DNA from 2 places in the Ferdinandcohnia salidurans genome. Region 2 is predicted to be linked to the other one. Evidence: riboswitches for the same ligand, from Rfam matches in the RefSeq annotation. Region 2 holds a riboswitch; the other holds the start of a gene.
What was found. Region 2 has a riboswitch for S-adenosylmethionine ahead of ACFSFW_RS11365 (methionine ABC transporter ATP-binding protein). Riboswitches for the same ligand answer to the same signal wherever they lie in the genome.

Region 1 (7,774 bases), on a different contig from region 2:
AACGTTAATTTCAAATCCATTTAATATTGCAGAATCGGTTAAAGAAGCAGACCTATTAATTGGTGCAGTATTAATTCCAGGTTCTAGAGCCCCTAAGCTCGTTACAGAAAACATGGTTAAAACAATGAAAAAAGGCTCAGTAATAGTTGACGTAGCTATCGACCAAGGGGGTATTGTAGAAACAATTGATCGTGTTACTACACATGATAATCCAATATTTGAAAAACACGGTGTTATCCATTATGCTGTTTCAAATATGCCAGGTGCAGTTCCTAGAACATCGACAATCGCTTTAACAAACGTATCTGTTCCTTACGCTTTACAGATTGCCAACAAAGGGTTTAAAGGAGCAATCTGGGAAAACCAGGCTCTAAAAGTAGGTGTCAACACTGCAAACTATGAAATCACTTACGAAGCAGTGGCAAAGGACCTTGGTTATGAATATAAGAAAATTGAAAGTTTATTTGAAAAAGAATTTTCTTTACAGAAATAAAGCTAATCTATTAGGACACTATGTACTTAGATTAAAATATCTTTTCAATTTTAAGGGAGTAAATCATTCAATGGGGATGATTTACTCCCTTATTGTATCTTTTGAAAACCCCTGGCTATGCCGGGGGTTCCAGAGAGCTTATAGCGAGGTATCAAAAAAAGCCTCACTTCGTGATAAGTTATAGTTGGTTTCCCGACCACTACATCCAATATACGAAGGAGGCATGTCCAAAAGCAGGACAAGAACAGTTTAGCACATACAACATGGAAATGTAAGTATCACATAGTGTTTGCACCAAAGTACAGAAGACAAATTATCTATGGAAAATACAAACAAAGTATAGGGAAAATTTAAAAATAGAGGGTCGGAGGGATAGGTCCCATGACCCACTTTTTTTGCTGACATTTTGGTCCTATAGTATTTTCTTTATCATGATTGTACCCGTTTTTTTGATTCTCACTGATGATGGTAGAACAGCATCAAGTGGTATTGACCGGAATACGATGTATGGGATTTCGTGTGCGTCATCGAATTGGTTGCTTGATAACCTGTGTTTTATTTGTACTTTAATTTTGTATGAACCAGGTTCAGTAGGGTTCCAGGTTATATTGTTCAAGTTTGAGTAGCTTTGACTTTTAATTAAGTGTGTTCCTTTGAATATTAAAAACCGATATTCGAGATCTTCTTGGTTTTGTGCTAACATTTTTTTGGGGCCTGACCCCCGCCAAGGTAAAGTTTTACAGGGGTAAAGTGAATGGGGTTTCGTAAAACAAGGGGACGGTTCCGCTGTTTCCCTATTTTTTTCCTGTGATTTAGAAGTGAGCCTAAATTTCGGGGCCTGCCCCCCAGTCAATTCTCTTGTTTTATCTTAGTAGTAATCCTTTTCTTTTTAGGGGTTGCCCTTTGGCAAAGTTTATGTCGTTTCAAATATGACCTTTATTCTTATTCAAGGAACGCTCCTTTACTTCAAAAAACTATTCCATCTTCTTCCACAAAAAAGGGTAACTGATGTAAAATTAAAGTAGATGTTGATAATTCCCAATAGGAGGAAGGAGAGGATTTTAATGGTTGTCGGCTTAATTGTAGGGGGAATTATTCTGTTGATTTTAGGATTTTTAACCCCTATTGCTTCGGGAACAACTATTTTGATTTCTGTAATTTTATTTATTTTAGCCATCGTTCTTTCATTCAAAAAAGAAGGATCAAATACCTGATTATTAAACAAACGGGTAGCTTTACCTCCAACGAGGGTAAGCCCCTTTCTTGTTCAACGATAGGGGTAGGATTGTTTAATTAGAAGGGATAATATAATAACTAATTGCATTTAATATAGGGAGGTAAAATTGGGTACTGCATTATCGTTTTTATGTATTATATTAGTGGCTTCCGTTCTACAAACAAGTACAGGTTTCGGATTTTCTATAATGGCGACACCTTTCTTACTAATGTTATTTTTTCCGCATGAAGCCATACAAATAAACATAATTTTATCTTTATTAATTTCAGTTTCATTAATATGGAAAATAAGGGCAGACATTGATTTTACCGTTATAAAGAGGTTTATTATCGGAAGTATAGTGGGGGTTCCTTTTGGAATATTTATCTTTATTTCCATTAACATTAACGCTTTTAAAATGGTAGTTAGTGTATTACTCATAGTATTAACACTGCTATTAATATTTAACTTTAGGGTAAAGCCAACTCCTATTAGAGATTTCGTAGTTGGTGGGTTATCGGGTCTCTTAACAACAAGTATTGGTATGCCAGGACCTCCGTTATTACTTTATTTTACAGGAACTGATACTGAAAAAGGGAAGCTAAGAGCAACTACTTTAGCTTTTTATTTGTTTATATATTTTATCAGTCTAATAACTCAAATAATCTTTACCGGTACTAATAAATTAATATGGGAATCAAGTCTTTATGCAATTCCAATCGTATTTTTTGGTTTGTTTTTAGGTCAAATTATTTTCAAATGGCTTAATCAACTGATTTTTAGAATATTTACATATATCCTTTTAAGTTTTGCAGGTATTTATCTTCTTATAGAAACTTTAAATTCATAAAATAGTCATTCTTAAACAAAACGGTGCAGGTTTGTTTAAGAAAGATAGTAAAACTTGACGTGGGAAAAGTGAGGGATAAATTAATGAATTTACGTTAAGTAATTTAAGGGGTGGTTAAATGGCTTATTTCTATACTTTATTCGTTATCTCTGTAATTGGATTTGTAATTTATCGAATGATTAAGAAGAAATCAATACCATCTAACAGATATGTGAAACAAGGGGACGGTTCCGTCGTTTCCCTATTTTTTAGGAGAACAGGAGAACCGTCCCTATGTTTTCTTCTATGTTTTCTTTGGAAAATAAATATTTCTATTAAGAAATTTATTTTATAAAATTAAAAAAATATTGACTTTTCGAAACTCAGGCTGTAAATTAATATTTAATATAATACGGAATAATCCTTATCAAGAGTCAGGGGAGGAAATTGGTCCTGCGATCCTGCGGCAACCTGTTATTTTTATGAGAATAACAAGGTGCTAATTCCAACAGACAAAAGTCTGATAGATGAGGAAGAGAGTAAAAAACCTCTTCCTTTTGGGAGAGGTTTTTGTTTTAATACCTCCACCTCCTTTAATGGAAAATTGATTTGGGTTAAACCGACTAAATTTATTGGTTTAGTTATATTATCAAATTCGCATTAAATAGGAGGCATTAAAATGACAAGTGTTGGATATTGGTTTATTGGTTTTGCATTGATTTATACGTTTTATCTTATCTTTGTTAGTCAAATTGTAAAGCGTAGGGCTGTTGATGGGAACGGTTTTTTTGTTGGGGGTCGAGGGTTTAATACATTATTGGTTACCGTTTGTATTACTGGTTTGTTTTCTGGTTCCTCCTATATCGCGATATTGGAGCTTAGCTATCTAACTGGTATATCAGCCATCTGGTATGGAGTAGCGGAAACCATCCATGTTTTAATAATCGCGCTAGTTCTGATTGCTCCTTTTCGTAAAAAAGCGTTGGTCACGATTTCCGGATTATTAGGAGATCGGTACGGTGAGAAAGTACGAGGAGTTGCAGGTGCGATTACAGCATTTACATTTCCGATGTGGTCCGTCGCCACTGCCCTTGCCTTTGCTTCGGCTCTATCCGTTTTCACTGGAATCTCTCTAATTTGGTCGGTTGCATTAACCGCATTGCTCCTCTTAATCTATTTGCAATTTGGTGGAATGTGGTCAATTGGTATCACCCAGTTAAGTAATGTCATTGTCTTTTTCATTATGTTAGCAATAGGGACCTATGCATTTTTCCTGAACCCTGGAATTGATGGATTGAAAACATTATTTGAAGAAAAGCCACAACTGGCCTCGCCAGGAAATGCTGGCATTCAAACGATACTTGCTTGGTTTGGAACCTTTTTATTTAATGTCATACTCGCTCAGGCTGCTTTTCAAATGGCGTTATCCTGTAAAACACCAAGGCAAGGTCGAAATGGATTACTTTATGCAGCTTTACTTGGGATTCCTCTAATTATTGGAGCTGTAGTATTTGGGCTTGCGGCGGCTCAGGTGGTCCCAAATGAAACAAGAGGTCTTGTTGCGGTTCCACTTTACCTAATGGATACTTTGCCAGCACCGCTCGTCGGGTTGTTTTTCTTAGGATTTTGGGCGGCTGCATTAAGCTGGGGTGCTCCTTGCCAATTCTCTGGTGCCACAAGTCTAGGGCGTGATGTCGGAAGTGCTTTGAATCAGAAGGCTACTGAGGCACAGCTCATCAAATATACGAAATGGTCACTTGTATTTTTAACCATCCTTATGGTCGGATTTACCCTATTACGTTCCGAACAATCTGCATGGTGGAATGTTTTAGCTTGGGTGACACGAAATTCAGCAACCTTCGCACCAGTTGTCGCTGCCCTGTTTTGGCCGGTTGTAACAAGAAAGGCAGCCCTTATTTCTCTGTTTACCGGATCATTTTCAGGTTTACTCTGGTACCACCTAAGTGATTGGTCGGTGAATGAATTTTATCTAAATATTCATCCGGTTTGGATTGGAATGATTTTTAACATCATCACGATTATTGTTGCGAGCTTGATTGACAATGTTGGAAAGTGGGAATGGAAAGTTTCCTTTAATAGTGTTGGGCTTTATACGTTTTTAGCTTCACTACTATTACTCTCGATTCTTCCGATTGCTTTTTCATTCCTTCATCAAAATGGGCTAACAGGACTTGTCTATATGCTCATTACTTCGGGTATATTTGTAACTTGCATGAGTTTTATTAAGGAAAAAACACCAGTAAAGACGGTTCAAAGAAAAATTATTTAGGAGGAACTAATATGACAGTTACATCTGATTTACGAAAAATTGAGGTGCAAACAAAGTGGAAGAAGAATGTTCAAACCGAACATTTTGTACGTGGGTTTCAGTTTTTAGTGGATGAACCATCAAAAATCGGAGGAGATAATGAAGCCCCTACTCCTCTTGAATATGTTTTGGGTTCGTTTAACGGCTGTTTGCTAGTTGTGATTGATTTGGTCGCAAAGGAATTAGATTTCCAGTACCAAGATATTCACATCAATAGTTTTGCTATCGTGGACAGACGTGGTCTATTCGGAACCGCTGATGTTTCACCCTACTACCAAACTGTCGTCAACGAAATTAAATTCGAAACAACACAAACCACCGAAAAACTAGAAGCTGTAAAAGAACTTGTCATTAAGCGTTGCCCTTTATACAACCTTCTCAAAAACGCAGGAGTTGAAATCAACTTAAACTGGTCAATTGGGGCCTGACCCCCGCTAAGGTAAAGTTTTACAGGATTAAAATAAAACACGGGGACGGTTCCGCAGTTTTCCTATATTTTAGGAGAACAGGAGAACCGTCCCTATGTTTCTATTGCCGTATTAATATGTGTGTAACTAGAATCCCATAATCCAAAAGTTACAACCCCACCTGAAAAACTAGGTATATCCTCATTTTTTATCGATAGGACCTACTATTCATTTTTAATAGAAACTTCGGTTTTCGAAGGTTTTTGATAGAAATGGCCAAAACTATTACAGTTTCGACAGCGAAAAACGACAATGCTAAATCTACTAAACTCATACAATCTAGTTGTATTCAAAGTAAAATTAGTAGAGAGTGGCGTGGTGGTTGTGAAGAAGAAAAAGGTTATTTTGACGTTAGGGGTTATTGCATTGTCGGCAAGTTTGGTAACGGCGGTGTTTGCACAACAACCGGAAACATCGCCTGGTACACCTGAGCAACAAGTTTTATCTGTAGAGGGGTTCACGAATCATGAGCAACTAGGGAAAAAACTGCAGCAGATTGCAAAGAGCAGCCAAGGAAAGGTTCAGGTTGAGGTAGCGGGTTACTCAAACCGTGGTAGAGAAATCTACAAGGCGACTGTTGGCCACGGAGATAAGGTCATTTTAATGGAAAGTGAAATTCACGGAAATGAACCAACTGGAACGGAGGCACTCCTAAACATTTTAAAATTTTTAGGTTCAAATTCTCCTGAGGCTCAAAAGATTCGTGAGGAGGTTACGTTTGTAGCGTTACCGAAAATGAACCCAGACTCGTCTGAGTTAAATCGTCGTGGAAATGATTTAACATGGGAAGAGGTAGTAGAGGACTTTCCGCAATTAGCGGGCGGAGAACCAACTTGGAACTACTATACATACCAGAATCGCTTTTTTGATTATGCATCACAGCCAGGTTTTGATGTAAATCGTGACTTTAATCCAAACCTTGATTATGTGCCACAGCCTGAGGACTTCCCAGGGAATTCATCCCAACCAGGATGGTTCATTACACCTGAATCCCAGGTCGTTCGTGACGTATATAAGGACCTTCAAGCTGAGTTTGGTAAGGTGGATGTATTTGTAGACTTGCACCATCAAGCACCATACTATGAGGTGGATGGCACAGATGATCTCGTAACATTCTCAATCAGCGGCCAATTCGTTCCACATCCATCAACACCTGAAGGCCAAAAATATGCGGAATATGCGGATACATATGACTATGACTTTGCGCGCCAACTCAATGTAGCAGTATATGATGCACTACAAGAAAAAGGTAATTCAAACATTAACCTCTATCCACAAGGCCTTGACTTACCTGGAACAGCGTTAGGAACTTTTGCACTAAATGGAAGTGGCTCCGTGTTGTTTGAAGTAAGAGGCCAAACACACAGCATGGGCCAAAAGAAAAAGGGTGAATTAGTAAAGGCGGTTGAAAGAGGTCTATACGGAATTATCAACGGCGTAGCTGATGGGACAGTGTATGATATTGATCCGGAAGAATACGAATCTATTCCGTTGACGGAGGGGAGACGGCTTTAGGGGCCTGACCCCCACCGAGGTAAAGTGTTAAAGGATAAAAAGATTCTGACCAACTAATTTTTATCTGGTCAGAATCCTTTTAAAATTAGAGCTTACGTCCCTTTTTATAAGTGCCTAAAAATAAGGTGAAGAGTTCTCTATCCGCAGTACCAGTATTAATCAACACTAGCTAATTTTGTGTCGGTTTTTGGCTTGATAGTTGTGCAATGCTATGTTTAGTCTTGTGATGTCTCGGACAGTTAAATCGACAAACTCAACACCATACGATGTGGCTTGGCCTTTAACGTGATCTTCTCTTCTAATAATCTTTCCCTTTAAATTAAATTCTTCCCCGAAGAAGTTAAAACTAATTTTTAACATAATGTTGTATTTCACCGGGAATTCGTATGATGAAAAAAACTTTAGACCACCGATACTAATATCTACGATTTCCCCAGTAAAATTCTTATCTCGTAGTTTGCCTAAAGAATGATTACTGAAGTCTTTTAGGGTAAAAATACTTTCAATGGGAGGTAGATTTAATCTATAGGTATTTCTTTTTTCCTTGGGACTGGTTTTTTTCACAATCGTGAGTTCGTTCTTTAGTTTTTTATTGTTACTATGTAAAGTCTCTATGTGTTTACTTTGCTTTACGATTCGTCGTTGCTCTTTAATAAATAAAAAGAGTAAAAAAATGATTATTATAGATTGAAATACTACTATATAGTTCAATACGCTTCACCTCTATACAACTAACAGGTTTTTTGGTCTACCCAATATATAGCCTTGGCCATAAGTAACCCCGATATTTCTTGCAATAGTCACATCCATTTCATTCTCTAATCCTTCTAACACCAATTGAATACCATGGTTATTGGTGTAGTCGATAATCCGTTGGATGTATTGCTGTTTTTTTGGATACCTATATAAATTATTGGAAAAACAC
Region 2 (7,774 bases):
TGCCAGTGCAACGGACTCCGTTGGTATCTTTGAAAATAATCTGGAGGATATCGGGGCATTAGTCGTTATCTCAAAATCAGGAGAAACACAGACTGTGATTGATAAACTGCATGCGGCAAAAGAGCATCATGTGTTTACAGCTTCATTTACAAAGGAAACGGATAATCGCATTGCGAAGCTGTCTGATTTAAACTTTAAAATTATGGATTACAATAAGCTAGATGACCGAAATATGCTACCAAATCGTTTCTTTCCTAAATTGCTTCTGCTGTTTGAGTTTATCCTTAAGCAGTATGTTGAGAATTTAGGCGCGAAAAAGAATAGGGAAGAGTGAAACGTGTTTCAATCTGTGAAACACGTTTTTAATCATGTTGAAACTATCGACTATAAAACGCTTGCATTGTATTCTAAACGTGTCGAAAGAAATTAAGTGAATATTGGAGGTGCGGCTCAATGAAAGCCAAAATGATGGAAGGTATGCAACGCTTTTCAAAAGCAATGTTCATTCCAGTACTTATATTGCCGATTGCTGGTATTTTGATTGCCCTCGGTAACTTATTTACGAATGCTAGATTATTGGAAGTCATTCCATTTTTAGATAATCCGATTACGACAGGTTTCGGATCCATTTTAACTGGATCATTAGTTTCGATTCTCGGTAACCTAGGATTGATTTTCTGTGTCGGTATCACGGTAGGCTTGGCTAATAAAGAGAAAGCTGTTGCTGGTTTTACTGCTTTATTAGGTTATTTAGTATTTGTTAATGCGATGAATAAATTTATGGACCTTACCGGAGTACTGTTTCAAGGCGACTCCCTGCAAGGAACAGGACAAACGCTTGTTTTAGGTGTTCAAATACTTGATATGGGTGTTTTCCTCGGAATTATTCTCGGGATTGTAACCGCTTTTGTTCATAACAAATTTGTTGATATAGAATTTAACGGTGCTTTTCAAATATACGGTGGATCACGTTTTGTCTTTATCGTACTTATACCAGTAGTTGTCCTATTATCAATTGCTCTTACGTATATTTGGCCGTTTTTCCAAAATGGTATTAACAATCTTGGATCTCTTATTAATCACAGTGGGAACTTCGGAATATTCTTATACGGAATGTTAGAGCGCTTATTAATTCCTACTGGGCTGCATCACTTAATCTATACACCATTCTTATATACATCATTGGGCGGTGTAGCAGAAGTTGGCGGACAAATTTTTGAAGGTGCAAGAAATATTTACTACGCTGAGATTGCAGATCCAACTGTAAAAGAACTTTCTTCATCTGTCGTTTGGGATGCGCGAGGAATTTCAAAAATGTTTGGTTTACTCGGCGCTTGCTTAGCGATGTATCATACAGCAAAGCCTGAGAACAAGGCGAAGGTAAAAGCAATCTTGATTCCTGCTGCTGTGACTTCTTTTATTGCGGGTGTTACTGAACCAATTGAATTCTCATTCATGTTTGTTGCTCCACTACTATTTGTGGTTCACGCTGCTTTAAGTGGTTTAGCAATGGTAACGTTTAGTCTCTTAGATGTCAGAGCAATTGGACCAAACGGAATGATTGACTTCCTATTGTTCAATTTACCGCTCGGAATTGAGAAGACACACTGGCCAATGTACATTTTAATCGGTTTGATCTTCTTTGTGATCTACTACTTACTATTCCGCTTCTTAATCGTGAAGCTTAACTTCAAGACCGTCGGAAGAGAAGAAGGTGGACAAGAAACAAAGTTATATACGAAGAAAGATTTAAAAGAAAAGCAAAAACAAGGAAAAACTGGAACTTCTGAATCACAGGGAAATGACGGAATTGCCCCAGTAATTGTTGATGCCTTAGGTGGAGCAAGTAACATTCATACCGTTACCAATTGTTATACAAGACTTCGTTTAACACTAGATAATCCTGAAATGGTCAACGAAGAAGTGTTGAAGAAAGAAACAGGTGCTAGTGGAGTCGTGATTAAAGATAAAAATGTTCAAGTTGTTTACGGCTTACAGGTTACAACGATTAGAAAAGCTGTTGACAGTTATTTAGGATTAACAACAAACGAATAGACTCGGAATAAAACAACAACAAAGATTTCTAGAAGGGAATGGAGAAAATGAAAAAGTTCTCAGTCGTTATTGCAGGTGGAGGAAGTACCTATACACCAGGGATTGTTATGATGTTATTAGACAATCTGGACCGTTTCCCACTTCGAAAGTTAAAATTATATGATAATGATGCTGAAAGACAAGCTGTTTTAGGAGAAGCAATTGAGATCGTATTAAAAGAAAATGCGCCGGATATTGAATATTGCTTCACAACCGATCCAGAGGAGGCTTTTACTGATATCGATTTCTGCTTTGCTCATATTCGTACGGGGAAATATGAAATGCGCGAAAAAGATGAAAAAATTCCATTGAAATATGGTGTAGTCGGCCAAGAAACTTGCGGACCTGGCGGAATTGCTTATGGAATGAGAAGCATCGGGGATATGGTTGAGTTAATCGATATAATGGAAAAATATTCACCAGATGCATGGATGTTAAACTATTCTAATCCTGCAGCCATTGTAGCGGAAGCTTGTCGCGTTCTTCGTCCAAATTCAAAAGTATTGAATATTTGTGATATGCCTGTAGGCACACTACGTAGAATTTCTCATATCATCGGCAAAGAGCCACAGGATTTAGAAGTACGTTATTTCGGATTAAACCACTTTGGCTGGTGGACAAGTGTAAAAGATAAAGAGGGAAATGAATATCTTCCTCAAATTCGTGATTATGTTGCTGAAAACGGATATCTTACTCAAAAAGAAGTAGATACCCAGCATACTGATGCTAGCTGGCAAGAAACACACAAGAAAGCAAAAGATTTACTAGCGGTTGATCCTAGATTCTTGCCAAATACGTATTTAAAATACTATTTATACCCTGATTATGTGGTAAAAACGTCTAATCCAGAATACACAAGGGCAAATGAAGTAATCGCTGGTAGAGAAAAGACCGTTTTCTCAACAGCAAGAACGATCATTGAAAGAGGAACTGCAGAAGGCTGCGAGTTTGAAATGGGGGCACATGCCACTTTCGTTGTTGATTTAGCCCGTGCGATTGCCTTTAACACACATGAAAGAATGTTATTAATTGTTGAAAACAATGGAGCCATTGCTAACTTTGATGATGATGCTATGGTTGAAGTTCCATGTATTGTTGGTAGCGACGGTCCAGAGCCATTAAGCCAAGGGAAAATTCCTGAATTCCAAAGAGCGTTAATGTATCAGCAAGTAACAGTTGAAAAATTAGTGGTTCAAGCCTATATTGAAGGCAGCTACCAAAAGCTCTGGCAGGCATTAACACTTTCAAAAACAGTACCAAGTGCAAAAGTAGCCAAAGACATCTTGGATGAATTAATCGAAGCTAATAAAGGTTATTGGCCGGAGTTACACTAATAGAAAAGTAGAATACTAAGGGTAACCTGTAGCATAAGTATACTAGTAACCTAAAAAGAACAATAATAAGATTTTTCAAAAATCTTATTGACAGTTCAAGACATTCCATGTAAATTATTAATTACAATTCAATAATTAATGAATTCTTATCAAGAGAGGTGGAGGGACTGGCCCTTTGAAGCCTCGGCAACAGACTACAAGGTACTGTGCCAAATCCAGCAAGCAAAGAGCTTGAAAGATGAGAAGAGACGATTAAATTTACCATTTAAACCCTCTTCTGTCATGAAGGGGGTTTTATTTTTTTGATTTAAAAGAGGTCTTTATTACCTATAATCAATTCTCAAAAACTAAATTTATATAAAATGAAAAAGTATGCCGATTAGACAACTAAAGGTATCTTTATCCAATACATCTTTACATGGTGTTGGATAGAGGTGCCTTTTTTGTTTGATTTCGAAAAGGAGGATTATCGTTGATTAAGTTTGAGGAAGTAAATAAAGTATTTGGTTTGGAAGGAAAGAAGGTGCAAGCGTTAAAGGATGTTTCTTTAACCATATCAAAAGGAGAAATCTTTGGAGTGGTTGGATTTAGTGGGGCTGGTAAAAGTACATTGCTCCGACTCGTTAATTTACTTGAACGCCCAACATCAGGGAAGGTGGTGGTTAACGACCGAGAAATATCCAGTCTCTCTCAAGCTGAGCTACGTAAGTTACGAAGGAAAATCGGTATGATCTTTCAGTCATTTAACCTATTTAACTCTCGCACTGTATATGGAAATATCGCTTATCCTCTCAAACTTGCAAAGTTGCCAAAGGATGAAATTGATCACCGTGTTAAAGAATTACTTCAATTTGTTGGTTTACAAGATAAGTCAGATCAGTATCCGGAACAGCTTTCCGGCGGACAAAAGCAAAGAGTAGGTATTGCAAGAGCGCTTGCCACATCACCAGACATTCTGATTTGTGATGAAGCAACCTCTGCGTTAGACCCTGAAACAACAGGAGAAATCCTTCAGCTATTACGTAAAGTGAATGAGGAGTACAATATTACCATTTTACTTATTACACATGAGATGCATGTAATCCGTAGTATTTGTCATCGAGTGGCTGTGATGGAAAACGGGTCAGTGATTGAAGAAGGAAATGTGTATGATATTTTTTCAAACCCACAATCCAAAACGACTAAAAATTTTATTAGTTCCGTGCTAAACGATAAGCTTTCTAGCAAACTCTTAGAGAAATTGCGCAATAACCATTATGGAAACTTGTATCGCGTGATTTTTACAGGAGGGGCTTCAAGTCAACCAATCCTATCACGAGTAACGAGAAAGCATGGGATTGATTTCAATATTATATACGGAAGTATTAACGAGTTACAGGATCAATTGTTTGGTAGTTTAATTGTTGAGTTTCAGGGTCCTGATCCTCTAATTCGGCAAGTTATCAATGAACTTAAACAAATTGTTGAAGTAAGGGAGGTGATTAATCATGAGAGTTGATTGGACTACGTTTTGGCCTCGTATTATTGAAGCGACTGGAGAAACCATTTTAATGGTTATCTTTACATTAATTTTCTCAAGCATGATTGGTATAGCGATGGGGGTACTCTTTTTTGTCACCCGCAAAGGGAACATATTAGAAAATAAGTATATCTTTCTCGTACTTAATTTGTTAGTGAACATCGTTCGTCCCATTCCATTTATTATTTTGCTAGTTGCATTGAGTCCCTTAACTCGGGCAGTTATGGGTACTACGATTGGAACGGCAGCAGCTATTTTTCCTATGACGATAGCGGCATGCTTTGCGGTTGCTAGGATCGTAGAGAGTAACCTTGTCTCGATTGATCCGGGAATTATTGAAGCTGCACAGGCTATGGGTGCAAGCCCCGTACGAATCATATTTGGCGTACTTATACCTGAAGCGTTAGGACCTCTTATTCTCGGTCTTACTTTTGTTACGGTTGGACTTGTCGATTTCTCAGCTATGGCTGGAACGGTAGGTGGCGGTGGATTAGGTGACCTTGCCATGACCTATGGTTACCAGAGATTTGATACATCGGTCATGATTGTGACAGTTGTGATATTAATTCTACTCGTTCAAATAGCACAGTTTTCAGGGAACTTTTTATCTAGATTCTTTTTACGAAGATAACCTAAAAAAAGGAGAGATTTCAAAATGAAAAAGCGATTAATTATTTTATTATCAATGGCGTTTGTTATTTCAATACTGGCAGCGTGTACGAATAGTACTTCTGGAAAATCCAATGAGGTCGTAAAGATTGGTGTAACAGGTGCGGATGGACCGTATTGGAAGCTTATTGAAGAAAAAGCAAAGGCAAAAGGAATCACAATTGAGTTAGTGGAGTTTTCCGATTACATTCAGCCTAATAATGCTCTTGCAAATGGAGAGATTGATATGAATTCTTTCCAACATATTGCTTTTCTAGGTCCTGCAAATGTTGAGAATGGCTTTAAGATTGTTCCGATTGCTTCAACAACTATTAACCCAACAGGAATTTACTCTGAAAAATATGATGATTTAGCAGACATACCAGAGGGTTCGCAAATCGCGATTTCAAACGACCCTGCAAACCTTGGCCGAGGTTTAACTTTATTAGAAAAGGCTGGATTAATTGAGCTAAAAGATGGAGTGGGTATATACGGAACCTTAGATGATATTGCTAAGAACCCAAAGAATTTAGAAATTGTTCCAGTTGTTTCTCAACAAACTGCACAGGCACTTAAAGATGTTGCTGCGTCTCTGATAAATAATGGAATCGCAGGTCAAGCGGGGTTGAACTTTAAGGATGCGTTGTTATATGACGATCCAGAGAGTGAAGAAGCAAGACCATATATTAATGTATTTGCCGTTCGTGAAGAGGATAAAGACAATGAAACATACAAAACAATTGCAAAGCTATATCAGGAAGCGGATGTGAAAGAAGCTGTAATAGAAGATACAAAGGGTGGAAGTATTGTTGTTGATATCCCTGCTGAAGATCTTGAGGAGACTTTAAACCAATTAGAAGAAAGCATTAAGAATAGAAAATAGAGAATGTAAGCTAAATACTTAAAATGGTAATTAAATAATCTATGAAAAGGTGAGACAATTGGCTAAACAAATACGCTTAAATGTTTTCGATATGACGAGTGCTATGCATAATTCACACGGGCTTTGGAAGCATCCAAATAGTGAGAGACATACTCAATATAAAGATTTAGATTATTGGATAGAGTTAGCGAAATTATTGGAACGAGGAAAGTTTGATGCTGTATTTTTTGCGGATGTGCTGGGGATATATGATGTTTATAAACAAAGTAAACAGCCATCTATTCGTGACGGGGTTCAGGTGCCATTAAATGATCCAGCTTTTGTTGTACCAGCGATGGCGAGTGTAACAGAACATCTATCTTTCGCCGTGACAGTTAGTACTACATATGAGCATCCATTCGGCCATGCAAGAAGATTTTCTACCTTAGACCATCTTACAAAAGGGAGAATCGCTTGGAATATCGTTACTTCCTATCTTCCAAATGCTGCACGTAACTTTGGTCTACCAGAAATGCTCAAACATGATGCACGTTATGATTTGGCAGATGAGTTTTTGGAAGTCTCTTATAAGCTATGGGAAGGGAGTTGGGAGGACAATGCTGTCATTGCTGACGCCTCCCAGGAGATTCTAATAGACCCATCGAAGGTACATGAGATTAATCATAAAGGTGAGTATTTTTCGGTAGAAGGTCCTCATTTAAGTGAGCCTTCCATACAGCGTACCCCAGTTATATATCAAGCAGGTACGTCTGAACGTGGCAAGGAGTTTGCGGCCAAACATGCAGAATGTGTATTTGTTGGAGGGTCAGCAGAAAAAATAAAATCGGCTATTCAAGATATCCGACAAAGAGCGCAAAAGTATGGACGAAACCCTGAGAATATAAAGGCATTTACTTTTTTAAATGTAATTGTGGGAGAGACTTCAGAACAGGCAGAAGAAAAGTATCAGGAATTAGCTAGGTATTGGAGTGCTGAAGCAGCAAAAGCCCAATATGGCGGTTCTAGCGGGTATGATTTATCACAGTATACAGACTTAGATAGTCCTTTTGAATATAAACATACCGAACATGGGCAATCAAGAGCTGCTTCACTTACAAAAGATGCACCAAAAAAATTAACAGTCAGAGAGGTATTAAACCGTTTTGAAATAATTGATCGGAATCATGTGCTAGTAGGAAATCCTAGTGAAGTGGCTGATGCAATTCAATTTCAATTCGAAGAGAGCGGTGTAGATGGCTTTAACTTGGCTCATCTTGTCACACCAGAAAGCCTAGAGGAATTCATTGATTTGGTCAT

Region 1: it holds a riboswitch for S-adenosylmethionine, as region 2 does, so the genes downstream of both, ACFSFW_RS15725 (sodium:solute symporter family protein) here and ACFSFW_RS11365 (methionine ABC transporter ATP-binding protein) in region 2, are expected to answer to the same signal.

What each region holds. Positions count from the first base shown of each region.
Region 1 is NZ_JBHUEK010000025.1:265,386-273,159, reverse strand. It holds gene ald (alanine dehydrogenase) at 1-493, shown strand, start outside; partial or broken gene ACFSFW_RS15745 (transposase) at 704-844, shown strand; gene ACFSFW_RS15740 (triple tyrosine motif-containing protein) at 906-1,196, opposite strand; gene ACFSFW_RS15735 (hypothetical protein) at 1,558-1,707, shown strand; gene ACFSFW_RS15730 (sulfite exporter TauE/SafE family protein) at 1,837-2,559, shown strand; SAM riboswitch class I at 2,960-3,072, shown strand; gene ACFSFW_RS15725 (sodium:solute symporter family protein) at 3,218-4,828, shown strand; gene ACFSFW_RS15720 (OsmC family protein) at 4,840-5,295, shown strand; gene ACFSFW_RS15715 (M14 family zinc carboxypeptidase) at 5,659-6,849, shown strand; gene ACFSFW_RS15710 (PilZ domain-containing protein) at 7,015-7,560, opposite strand; gene ACFSFW_RS15705 (EAL domain-containing protein) at 7,573-7,774, opposite strand, start outside.
Region 2 is NZ_JBHUEK010000018.1:34,546-42,319, forward strand. It holds gene ACFSFW_RS11350 (MurR/RpiR family transcriptional regulator) at 1-334, shown strand, start outside; gene ACFSFW_RS11355 (PTS transporter subunit EIIC) at 454-2,055, shown strand; gene ACFSFW_RS11360 (6-phospho-alpha-glucosidase) at 2,103-3,428, shown strand; SAM riboswitch class I at 3,572-3,673, shown strand; gene ACFSFW_RS11365 (methionine ABC transporter ATP-binding protein) at 3,901-4,926, shown strand; gene ACFSFW_RS11370 (methionine ABC transporter permease) at 4,916-5,578, shown strand; gene ACFSFW_RS11375 (MetQ/NlpA family ABC transporter substrate-binding protein) at 5,603-6,478, shown strand; gene ACFSFW_RS11380 (LLM class flavin-dependent oxidoreductase) at 6,537-7,774, shown strand, end outside.